Regions from separate parts of the Shewanella sp. BJSY2023SW005 genome, predicted to be linked through region 2. Evidence: predicted binding sites of a transcription regulator. Region 2 holds the regulator's gene; each other region holds the start of a gene.

Region 1 (4,204 bases), on a different contig from region 2:
GTACGGTTGGCCTGATAGCGCTGGGCATGAGCATGGGCTGAATCTTTCCCGCGTTGGAGTCAATCAACATCAGGGGCGCAGTGCGCCCCTGACTGTTATTAACCACAGAATTTTATCATCCGAGTCGACGTCGCAACTCCCTGGTCGCATCGACCATATTCTTCAAAGCCGGCTCGACTTCCTCCCAGTTACGGGTCTTCAAACCGCAATCCGGGTTGACCCAGAGCTGGCGCACAGGAATTTTCTGCGCCGCCTTTTCAATCAGGCTCACCATGGCCTCCACTGTTGGAATATTGGGGGAGTGAATATCATAAACCCCGGGGCCGATTTCATTGGGATAGTCAAAGTCCTCAAAGGCATTCAACAACTCCATCCGCGAGCGTGATGTTTCTATGGTGATCACATCGGCATCCATGGCGGCAATTGCGGCAATAGTGTCGTTGAATTCGCTGTAGCACATATGGGTGTGAATTTGGGTCTCGTCTCTGACACCGGCGGCGCTGAGCTTGAAGGCGGCCACGGCCCAATCGAGATAATGGGCCCAATCGCTGCATTTGAGCGGCAAGCCTTCCCTAAAAGCCGGCTCATCAATCTGAATAATACCTATGCCCGCCCGCTCCAATGCCACCACTTCATCGCGTATCGCCAGGGCCAACTGAGTCGCTATCTGCTCGCGGCTGATATCCTCGCGGGCAAAGGACCAATGCAATATGGTCACAGGCCCGGTCAGCATGCCTTTCACCGGTCTGTCGGTGAGACTCTGGGCATATTCGGCCCAGTCGACTGTCATCGCCTTGGGACGGGTCACATCGGCGTAGATCAGCGGCGGCTTGACGCAGCGGGAACCATAGCTCTGCACCCACCCCTGTTTGGTAAAACCAACGCCATCGAGCTGTTCACCAAAGTATTCCACCATGTCGTTGCGCTCGGCTTCACCGTGTACCAACACATCTATCCCCAGCTTGAGCTGCCGTTCTATGGTATCCCGGGTCACCTGTTGCAGCTGCTCTGTGTACACAGCATCGTCCAATTCACCCTTACGCCAGCGGCTACGCAGGTTACGAATGGCTGCCGTCTGCGGGAATGAACCTATGGTAGTCGTCGGCAACAAAGGCAGCTTGAACCTGGCCTGCTGGGCTTGTCTGCGCACCTCAAACTCATGGTTTCGGTCGTAATCGGTTGCGCTCAGGGCATCGATTCTGGCACTGAGCTGTTGATTACGCCCCTGCGCCCTGGCCGCGCGCCGATCCCGGCAACGGGCGACCACGGCTTTGGCATTTTCAGTCTCAGGCGCCTCCAAAAGCGCCTTGAGCTCCTGCAACTCGGTAAGTTTTTGCCTGGCGAAAGCCAGCAGGCTTTTAAGCTCGGGCGCCAGCGCGGTCTCCACCTCGAGATCCACCGGGGTATGCAACAGGGAGCAGGAAGTGGCGAGCCAGAGCCTGTCTCCCAGATCACGCGCCAGTGGCGCCAACTGCTCGGCCACAAGATCCAGATCGGCGGCCCAGACGTTACGGCCGTTGATCACCCCAACCGACAATACCTGCTCAGGCGCCAGTGCACCGACAAAGGCCTGCAACTGCTCGGGCGCGGTAACCAGATCCAGGTGAATACCCGCCACCGGCAGTGCCGACAACAGACTTTGATGGTGGGCTACAGTGCCGTAATAGGTTGCCAGCAACAGCTTGAGCGGCGCCGACTTGAGCACGCCGTAGGCCTGATTGAAGGCCTGCTGCCAGTTGTCATCCAGCTCAAGTGCCAGCGCAGGTTCATCCAATTGCACCCATTCAACGCCCTGGGCGGCAAATCGGGCCAGAATGGCTTGATAACATTCCAGCAGCGCCGGCAGCAGTGTCAAACGGTCGAACTCTGAGCCCACTGTCTTGGACAGATACAGGAAAGTGACCGGCCCCAGCAGTACCGGCTTGGCAGTGTGGCCCAGCGTCTGAGCCTCGGTCACCTCTTCAAACAACTGTTCCCAGGCGATATCGAAGCGTTGATCTTCGCTGAGCTCAGGCACCAGATAATGGTAGTTGGTGTTGAAGTACTTGGTCATTTCAGACGCCGGTGCATGCTTGCCGCTGGGCGCTCGGCCACGGGCAATCCGGAACAGGGTATCGAGATTGACAGCGCCGCCGTCACGGTGACGCTCGGGGATGACCCCCAGAGTCGCACTCAGGGTCAGCACCTGATCATAGTAAGCAAAGTCACCGACCGGCAACTGCGCCACCCCGGCGTCGGCCTGCCACTGCCAGTGGGTACGCCTAAGCTCCCTGGCAACACTCTCTAATTCGGCCACGCTGGACTCACCGCGCCAATATTTCTCCAAAGCAAACTTGAGTTCACGTCGACGTCCGATACGGGGAAAGCCAAGACTATTTAATTGCATAATGTATACCATCCTCTATAAACTGTGCAGCAAGTGACTGGCGACGCCGAAACACAACAAATCAAACCGGGCGTCTGGACGTCTAGAAGTTTATTGTGCTAGTCTCAGCACAGGCAACCGAATTGAATTCAAGGGCAACATGAGCGGCATTCATGTGGAGAGGAAATGATAGAACTGAGACACCTTCGTACTCTGATAGCACTGAAAGAAAGTGGCAGTCTGGCCGGCGCGGCGAAGAAACGTTTTGTCACCCAGTCGGCGCTGTCGCACCAGATTAAAGAGTTGGAGACCCGGATTAACTCCCAGGTATTTGTTCGCAAAAGCAAACCTCTTACCTTCACGCTTGAGGGCAGTCGCCTGCTGACCCTGGCAGAAGAGATACTGCCCCGGGTACAGGAAACCGAATTTGTGCTCAAACGCGGTCTATCTGGAAGCAGCGGTCCCTTGAAGGTGGGTATTGAGTGTCACAGCTGTTTTCGCTGGCTGATGCCTGTAATGGAAGCCTTTCATCAGTCTTATCCGGATGCCAATCTGGATCTCTCCAGCCGCCATCTGTTCGACTCTCTCAATGCGCTGGAAACCGGTGAGCTGGATATAGTGCTGACCTCAGATCCTGTGCCCGGCCATGCCCTTGCCTATCAGCATCTGTTTGATTTTGAAGTGAGACTGGTGATGGCCAAAGATCACCCTCTGGCAGGCAACAGCTATATTTTGCCGCAACAACTGGCCAGGGAACCTATTATCAGTTATCCAGTACCGCTGGAAAGGCTGGATATTTTCCGTCACTTCCTCGAGCCGGCCGGAGTGGTGCCCGGCCCACAAAAACGCTGTGATCTCACCAATGTGTTGCTGCAACGCATCGCCTGTAAAGAAGGGGTTGCGGCCTTGCCCAACTGGTCACTGACCGAAGCCCAGGGCTTGAGCCTGACCTCGGTGAAACTGGGGCAGGAAGGCCTGAAACGGCCGCTGTTCGGTGCCTACCGCCGCGACAGCAGCAATAGAGTGCAGCTGCAAAGGCTGCTGGAATTGATTGCCAAAGAGGGATTACAGCGTCAAGACAGACACTGACTGAGCGGCTGCCACCGCGCCTGAAAGTCGGCGGCAGTCACAAAGCATCTAGAGAGGATTCAGCAACAGACCGCGCTGGGACAATACCCTTCTCAGTACCAGTCCGGGTGAATTGGGATCCCGGGTCTGTCTCAGGTTATGGGCGACCATAAACTCGCTTTGCAGCTCATCATCCAACCCCAGAGATTCAAAAGCTTCCACCGTCAGCGTCTGCTGCTGGGTCTCTATCAGGGTCTTGATAATGCCCAGCGGGAAGCACTGCTCGGCTTCGGCGTTGAGATAGGCAAACGCCGTCAGGGCAATAATCTGACCAAAGACGCTGAACAGTGCCAGAGTCTGCACTTCATCCGCGTCTATCTGTACCCCTTGCATCTGATGCAAGCTGTCCACCGACTCGGTCGCCACAGACTCAGTCAGGCGCCAATAGCCAAGTACCAGTTTACGGTATGGCTGCGGCAATTCATCGAGCCGCTCTTTGAGATAAAAGCTAAAGGCATAACGGTAGATATTGACCTGTCCCAGACGCACCAATGCATCCTTGAGGCTGCGGTTTGGCTGAACGGAAGGAGAGAGCGCGTTATTGCTGCGCCACAGCAGATGAGCTGCCAGAGCGGGATCGGTCGCGACAATATCGATCACATTGCGAATATCGCCATCAGCAATAATGGCCTTCTTAAGCGGGATCAGGATGCCGCGGCGCCCTATCACCTGCTCTTCGTTGGCAATAATGGCACGCACTTGAGTAAAAAC
Region 2 (4,204 bases):
ATAATTCGGGAGTAAAGGCCAGCTCAAGTTTGTGTTGCCCTTGAGACCAGTAGGCCAGCGGGGTCAAACCCGCCTCATTGAGCGCATCGAGCGTCTGAGTCTGAGCCTGGGTGCCATTGAACTCCAGGCTCAAGAGGGACACCTGATTGAGATTGGTCACCACAGGGGCGCTTGCGGCATCACTCTTGGGGGCTATCAGGGTAAAGTCGGTATGCGAGGCGTAGCTCGAACGCACCGCCAGGCTGACATCGGTATTAAATAACGGCTGCAGGGTACGGCAATGCAGTACCGGGGAGCCGAGCCGCGCCAGGCGGTCGGCCTCAGCCAGCGACATGCTACTCAGCAATTTGGCATCGGCAATCTTGTTGGGATCGGCATTGAACACCCCTTCAACATCTGTCCAGATAGTGACCCTGTCGATATCGGCCAGGCTGGCTATAAGAGTGGCACTGAAGTCGGAGCCGTTGCGACCGAGCAACAGAGTTTCGCCTTGGCTATTGGCGCAGATAAAGCCGGTGATCACCAGGCGCTCATCGGGATGCTCGGCCAGCAGCCGCTGCACCCTTTCACGGGACTCATCGAGGCGAATCCTGGGTACTGCGCCCTCATCGGCAATCAATAAACTGCGGGCATCCACATGGGAAGCGGCAACACCGGACTCCCGCAGCAGCGCCGCCATCAGTCTGGCCGACCAGCGTTCGCCGAAACCCACCACCTGATTGCATTGGTATTCGCTGAGTTCAGGCAAGGACAATAAACTGGCCAGTTGCGCCTTATCTGTAGACAGACGCTCCCGCAGCTGGCGTGCCTGTTCATTGCCCAGCAGCTGTTCAATCAGATTCTGCTGATAACCGACAAGCACCTGTAGTTCTTCCTGCCACAGAGCGCCAGATTCCTTCAAGTTCAGCAGTTTATAGAGAAAATTGGTACTCTTGCCGGCGGCGGAAACCACCACAAGATCATCGGCATGACCATGGGTTAGCAAAATATGGGCGACCCGTCGGTAGCAATCGGCATCGGCGAGACTGGAACCGCCAAACTTATGTAGGTGACAACGTGCCATCTCAAGCTCCTTCAATTCAACAGTTTGCGGCTGCCGCCAATCCGGCGGCGATATCGTCCAGCAGATCCCGGCCATCCTCTATACCCACAGACAAGCGGATAAGCGTGTCTTTAATACCGGCTTCGGCGCGAGCCTCACTCGCCATGGCTCTGTGGGTCATGGTGGCGGGCACGGCCACCAGGCTCTCAACCCCTCCCAGGCTCTCGGCCACGGAAAACAGCTTGAGCGCGCCGAGGAAGGCAACCACCTGCGCCTCATCACCCTTGAGTTCAAAACTCAGCATAGCGCCAAAGCCACTCTGCTGCCTGGCGGCAATCTCATGACCTGGGTGGCTCTTAAGCCCCGGATAGTAAACTTTGTCTACCACGGGACTCTGGCTCAGCAGCGCCACTATGCGCTCGGCATTGGCCTGATGCTCGCGGATCCTCAGCGCCAGAGTACGCAGGCCACGCAGGGTCAGGTAGCTGTCGAAGGCGCCACCGCTCAGCCCGAGCGTGTTGGACCACCAGTGCAGCTGCTCTGCCAGTTCAGGATCTTTGGCAATCACGGCGCCGCCCACCACATCGCTGTGGCCATTGATGTATTTAGTGGTCGAGTGCACCACTATGTCGGCCCCCAACAGTAAAGGCTGTTGCAGCGCCGGCGATAAAAAAGTGTTGTCGACCACCACCAATGCGCCCTGCTGGTGGGCCGCCTCGGCAATAGCAGCAATATCCACTACCCGCAGCAGCGGATTGGACGGAGTCTCGAGCCACACCATGCGCGGCTTTTGCGCCATGGCAGCGGCGAGTGCTTGCGGGTCGGTTTGATCCAAAACCTGCAAGCGAAACTGGCCCTTGGCAGCCAGATTGGTGAACAGCCTATAGCTACCGCCATAACAGTCATGGGGCACCAACAAGAGGTCATCCGGCCCCAGCAGGTTGACCACCAGAGTAATGGCCGCCATGCCGGTCGCTGTGATTGCCGCACTGCAGCCCTGTTCCAGCTCCCCCAAGGCATCCCCCAGAATGGAGCGGGTAGGATTACCCGAGCGGCTGTAATCAAAGGCTCTTGGCTGAGTGTGGCCATCAAAGGCATAGTTGGTCGACAGATAGATGGGTGGCACCACGGCCCCGTGCTGGCTGTCTGATTCGATGCCCTGCCGGACCGCTGTGGTTGCTAATCGCCGCTCTGTCATAATCGACTCCTGAATGCTGAGGTTCGACACCATAAAGATGTCTGGACGTCTAAATCTAACCAATGACCATCCAGCCGTCAATAGGCATCAAGACGTTTGGACGTCCAAATGTATGGATTTCTGTTCATATTGCACAGATTTTGCAGGCAATCATTTGACTGTATCCTGTAAGGGTTTAAAATCTGCTGCGAATTAGTGAGATCACAGGTGAATCAATGACTGAATGGAATGGCGAATACATCAGCCCTTATGCCGAACACGGCAAGAAGAATGAGCAAGTGAAAAAAATCACTGTCTCTATTCCGTTGAAGGTGCTGAAAGTATTGACCGATGAGCGCACCCGGCGCCAGGTAAACAACCTGCGGCACGCCACAAACAGCGAACTGCTGTGCGAAGCCTTCCTGCATGCCTATACCGGCCAGCCACTGCCCAACGATGGGGATTTGTCCAAAGACAAACCCGACAGCATCCCGGAAGAGGCCAAGCGCATGATGGATGCCATGGGCATAGAATGGGAAGACATGGAGTAAGTGTGTTGTCCCTCAGAATTACCTTATAGTTGAACAAGGATCGCGGTGCGATCCTTGTCTTTTTTGGGGCTTGCGAATGTTGTCACTGATAGATCCCGTCACCCTGCTACTGGCGTCCCTGATCATATTTACCGGCGCCCTGACCCAGTCGTTGATAGGCTTTGGCTTGGCCGTGGTAGCCACACCTTTGCTGTATATCGTCGATCCGGAACTGGTTCCTGCCCCAGTTATCGCCATGGGGTTTTCCATCGCCCTGCTGACACTGGTACGCGAGCGTGGCCACCTGGAATTCAACGGCCTGCAATATGCCTTGTTGGGAAGGCTTCCCGGCGGCCTGATTGGCGCCACCCTGCTGTTGCTGGCGCCGCAGCCTATTCTGGGCTTGACCATAGCCCTGATTGTGGCCGTAGCCGTATTCCTCAGCCTTAGAAAGTACAGCATCAAGATCAACCGCCTCAGCCTGTTTATTGCCGGGATATTTTCCGGGATCTTCGGTACCGTGGCCGCCATAGGCGGACCGCCGATGGCCCTGCTGCTGGCGGGTAAGGATGCCAGTCAGTTCCGCGCAGCGCTGTCGGCCTTCTTCATCTTCAGCTCATTGATAGCCTTGATTATTCTCGGCTGTTTTGGCCTCTTGACCTTGAGACACCTATGGCTTTCGCTGTTGCTGCTGCCTTCGGTATTTCTCGGTTTTCTGGTGGCTGGCCGCTTGGTGGGCCGGGTGGATAAAGAGAAGACCCGAGTCCTGACGCTGGCGCTGTGCGCGTTGAGCGCCCTGTTGCTGACCATCAAATCAAGCCTGGCGCTCATCAACGGTTAATTTTAGAAGTGATAGCTGGTTTGCAGTACGCCGCCTATGGCGTCATCGCTGCCAAACATGCCGGTGAGATCCAGCCGGAAACTGTTGCCTATGGCGAACCCTGTCCCGAGTGAATAAAGATCGGCGGTGTGATCATTGAGATCCTGGCGATAACCGAGCCGTAAAGCAACCCAGTCGGTAGGCCGGTATTCACCGCCTAAACGCCAATAGCGGCTGCCCTCAAGCTCGGCAAACTTGTCGTCGTCGGTAAGATCCAAGTCGCTGCTGAGTGAAAAGGCTGCCCAGTCATAGGCCACCCCTGCGGTAACCATAGGTTTCACCTGATAGGTAAGCTGCACACCGCCGGCCTCTATGCTGCTCAAGTCCCGCTTGATGAGGTTGCGACCACTGACACCGATAACCAAACCATCCAATGGCTGGAATGCCAGACCAATATCCAGGTTAAAGCCAGTGTCATCGCTTCGATAATCATCATCGTTGAAATCATCGGCATCGAAGTTATTGGCGCTGACAGCATAATTAAAACTATCCAACCGTTGCAGCTTGGGAGTGACTCCCACTGTCACCGGCATGTTGACAATAGATAGCGGATAGCTCACGGCCACCCCGAGCTC
Region 3 (4,204 bases), on a different contig from region 2:
ATCGAAGCCCAAAAGGGGGCTGTTGGCCGTTTTCTGTTTGCCCTCGAATGTCTCTATAACCAGGATCAGCAAGGATTTGAGCAGGTACTGCAGGTTCAGGGGCGTGATCGCCTCTATTTTGCTACCTCGAAGGAAGCCTTGCTTAAGGCCAGTAAATCGGCCAACCCCAAAGAAGTCGGCAGCAGTGGTTTTTGGGTAACCACCAATAACAACACTGCCAAGAAGCACACCATTTTGTCTGAAGTGTTGGAAAAGATGGGCTGCGACGGCGACAAGGCCAAAGAGATAGCCGATAAGGCACTGCCACTTAAGGCATAAATCTTTATTCCAACATCCGCCATCAAGGAGCACTATTTTGGCTATTCATGAGCGGGCCGGTAAGAAGGCCATGCAGAAGGATCTGGTTAATATTCCGCGGCTGATGAGCCATTATTACCGAATTGTCCCCAACTGTGATGACCCGGCCCAAAGGGTGTGTTTTGGCACCTCGGGGCACAGGGGCAGTTCCTTCAGCGGCAGCTTCAATCAAAACCATATCTGGGCCATTACCCAGGCAGTGGTAGATTACCGCCAATCCCAGGGGATTGAGGGTTCACTCTATCTGGGCATGGACACCCATGCCTTATCTGAAGCGGCTTATATTTCGGCCATCGAAGTCTTGCTGGCCAACAATGTAAAGTTGGTGGTGCAAGAGAGCCAGGGCTTTACGCCTACGCCTGTCATTTCCCATGCCATAGTTAGCGCAAACCGAAATGCCGCCGAGCTCAGCGATGGCATTATTATTACCCCGTCCCACAATCCACCTCAGGATGGCGGAATTAAGTACAATCCGCCCCATGGTGGGCCGGCAGAAGGTGAGATTACTGCCTGGATTGAGCAGCGAGCCAATGACTATCTCAAGGCACAGCTGGAAGGGGTCAGGAAACTCAACTACGGCGTAGCCGTCAGTATCGGACTCATCAAGGAAACCGATCTTATAGAGCCCTATGTTGCCGATCTCGCCTCTGTAGTAAATATGCAAGCCATCAAAGATGCCGGCGTTCGCATAGGTGTCGACCCTCTGGGCGGCTCAGGCATCCATTACTGGCCACATATTGTCCGCCGTTATGGCGTGAATATCACAGTGGTCAACGACCGGGTCGATCCCAGCTTCGGCTTTATGCCACTGGATAAAGACGGCAAAATCCGCATGGACTGCTCATCGCCTTTTGCCATGGCAGGCCTGCTTAAGCACATGGATGAGTTCGATATCTGCCTTGGGAATGATCCCGACTACGACAGACACGGGATAGTCTGCCCAGAGACAGGTTTGATGGACCCCAACCACTTTTTGGCGGTGGCGATAGATTACCTGCTGGAGCACAGACCCGACTGGCCGCAGACGCTGCAAATTGGCAAGACCTTGGTTTCCAGTGGCATGATAGACAAGATAGTTGCCTCACACGGTCGCAAGCTTTGTGAAGTGCCGGTTGGTTTCAAGTGGTTTGTCAGTGGTTTGAGTGAAGCCAGCCTGGCCTTTGGCGGCGAAGAAAGCGCCGGCGCCGCCTTCCTTCGACGTGACGGCACAACCTGGTGCACGGACAAAGACGGTTTTATTCTCGGGCTGCTGGCCGCTGAAATCCTCGCCGTAACCGGCAAAAACCCAGCCGAGCGTTATGCAGAACTGGCTGCGATACACGGTCATTGCTTCTACAAACGGATAGACAGCCCCATCAATGCCAAGCAAAAGGCGCGCTTTGCCACCCTCAATGCAGATACCCTGGGGGCAGAGACTTTGGCCGGAGACAAGATTAAGGCGGTACTGACCAAGGCCCCCGGCAATGATGGTGCCATTGGCGGTATTAAGGTGCTAACCGACAACGGCTGGTTTGCCGCCAGACCTTCAGGTACTGAGGCACTCTATAAAATTTACGCCGAAAGCTTTGTCAGCGAGCAGCATCTGCAGCAGATACTGGAACAGGCGAGAGCTCTGATAACCAGCGCCCTAAAAGGCAAGCCGAACTGAGCTTAAGAGATTGCCAATTCAGTAAAAAAGCGCAGCCGTGAACACAGTTGCGCTTTTTTATTTCCGGGGATCAATATTCAAGATGGCAACTGGGCAAGTTATTCTTCTGGATATAATCCTGATGATATTCTTCCGCACGATGAAACTGTTTCACTGGAACAATTTCCGTCACTATGTGCCGCTGACCCCACTTACCACTACGAGCCAACGCCAGTTTTGAGGCCTCAGCCTGCTCCTTCTGCTCTTTGCTATGAAAAAAAATCACGCTCCGATACTGGGTGCCGATATCACCACCTTGGCGATTGAGACTGGTGGGGTTGTGATTGCTCCAGAAAACTTGCAGCAGCTCGGTAAATGAAACCTGGGCTTCATCGAACTCCACCTGAACCACTTCGGCATGGCCGCTGTTTCCCTGTTTTACCTCTTCATAGCGGTTGATTCTATCATCACCGCCCATATAACCACTGGTGGCGTTTAATACCCCGGGCACTTGACGAAAGAAATACTCCACCCCCCAAAAACAACCGCCACCGAATGTTGCTACCGCCATTAAATTTACCTCTAGATGTCCAGATGGCCAAAATTATGCGTGATAAGTTTTTCCGGCGCAAGTGGTGTATTTGTCGGAGTGGCTTTTTTGCTCCTTAGTTAGATAAGAACTATCTGAAACCAGTTCGCAAGCCTGGCATTGGATAGCTTTGGTCACATAACCAATTTAATAAGCTGTGGTACTATGAAACCTTGCTCTCTGGCGCTGGTCTCAACAAGCAAACGCATTGCAACAAGTTCCCAGGAGACAGCGTTAATGGAAACAACAGCCAAATCGGCAATAAGAAGGAGTATTTCGTGTTACAAGCCCTGAAGGATAATCCTGACTTCCTGTCATTGACTCTGAATAACCCCAATTCATTGGAGAGTATTAGTGGCACGCTTGGCGACCACACCCGGATAGCGATTTGGGACACAGGAGTCTTGCTGTTTGAACCTCTGAACAACCAGAGTGATAAAGATATCGTGCTGTCATCCGGGGTACACGGCAATGAAACTGCACCTATCGAACTGTGTAATGGCATTATCAAGTCGCTGTTAAAGCAAGAAATACGGGTAGGGCAGCGAGTACTGTTCATGTTCGGTAACCCGGCGGCAATTAACCGTGGCACTCGTATTGTCGATGAAAACCTCAACCGGCTGTTCAGTGGCGAGCATTCAAATCCCCCCGGGCTGGTGAACCCGGAGCGGATCCGCGCCAAGAAATTGGAAACTTATGTCACACGTTTCTTCGAAGACGCACCACAAGGGGCAAGACAGAGGATCCATTACGATCTGCACACCGCCATTCGCGGCTCCAAGCATGAAAAGTTTGCCATCTATCCCTATCGACCGGGTAAGGCTTACAGCCGCGAACAATTGATGTTCCTGGAGGCGGCCGGAGTCGATACCGTGTTGCTGCATCACGAACCCACAACTACTTTCAGCTATTTCTCGTCAAATCAGTTTGGCGCCGACGCCTTTACCATTGAACTTGGCAAGGTTTACCCCATGGGACAAAACGATATGACACGTTTTATCGCCACCCGGGAGATGCTGAGCCGTTTGATCTGCAAGCAATCGCTCGAACTCGAGGAGCAGGCGCTTGAGCGGGTCAATATCTATCAGGTCTGTAGGGTCATCAATAAGCAGGCCGACGACTTTGAATTTACCTTCGCCAGCGATGTGGAAAACTTCACAGCTTTCCCCAAGGGATATGTGCTGGCGCGGGAAGCGGGCCGGGATATTCGAGTAGAGCAGGACTCGGAAGCCGTGGTGTTTCCCAACGCCAAGGTGCCCATTGGCCAACGTACAGTGATCTGCCTGGTTCAGGCCACAGAGGTGCCATTGGCCTGAATTGTAAACCAATATATACGCGCCGATCCCATGCTAGTTGGCAAAGCACCCAAGGCGGGAGTTGCTTGCTAGTTTACGTTAACGTAATGTTCGAGGCGCGTACTGAAAAAATCGGTAGGGCCGGTTTCGAGCCGGACAAACCCAGAGATAACAAGAGCACACTATGAGCAACGCAACAAAGATGAATGAGACGGTGCATCGGGTGAGTTTTTTGAACAAGGACTCGCTGCATATCCCTGTACTCAAAATACTTCAGGCCGACGGCACCACCTATGAAGAGGCAGTATTGCCCGTCATAGATGAAGCCCTGTCACG

What was found. The regulator MetJ, encoded in region 2, represses methionine synthesis genes. The targets are predictions, from matches to a motif close to TAGACGTCTAGACGTCTA.
Region 1: the regulator MetJ is predicted to act here: its motif matches at 2,462-2,479, upstream of metE (5-methyltetrahydropteroyltriglutamate--homocysteine S-methyltransferase).
Region 3: the regulator MetJ is predicted to act here: its motif matches at 2,560-2,577, upstream of msrA (peptide-methionine (S)-S-oxide reductase MsrA).

Annotation. Positions count from the first base shown of each region.
Region 1 covers NZ_JBKORJ010000047.1:30,068-34,271, reverse strand. The annotation lists gene ACMHXI_RS14135 (hypothetical protein) at 1-41, shown strand, start outside; gene metE (5-methyltetrahydropteroyltriglutamate--homocysteine S-methyltransferase) at 116-2,386, opposite strand; gene ACMHXI_RS14125 (LysR family transcriptional regulator) at 2,552-3,454, shown strand; gene ACMHXI_RS14120 (HDOD domain-containing protein) at 3,503-4,204, opposite strand, start outside.
Region 2 covers NZ_JBKORJ010000026.1:3,088-7,291, forward strand. The annotation lists gene ACMHXI_RS07765 (bifunctional aspartate kinase/homoserine dehydrogenase II) at 1-1,063, opposite strand, end outside; gene metB (cystathionine gamma-synthase) at 1,080-2,240, opposite strand; gene metJ (met regulon transcriptional regulator MetJ) at 2,456-2,770, shown strand; gene ACMHXI_RS07780 (sulfite exporter TauE/SafE family protein) at 2,847-3,590, shown strand; gene traF (conjugal transfer protein TraF) at 3,593-4,204, opposite strand, start outside.
Region 3 covers NZ_JBKORJ010000020.1:223,961-228,164, reverse strand. The annotation lists gene seqA (replication initiation negative regulator SeqA) at 1-318, shown strand, start outside; gene pgm (phosphoglucomutase (alpha-D-glucose-1,6-bisphosphate-dependent)) at 356-2,005, shown strand; gene msrA (peptide-methionine (S)-S-oxide reductase MsrA) at 2,076-2,555, opposite strand; gene astE (succinylglutamate desuccinylase) at 2,852-3,889, shown strand; gene ACMHXI_RS05315 (thiamine pyrophosphate-dependent dehydrogenase E1 component subunit alpha) at 4,053-4,204, shown strand, end outside.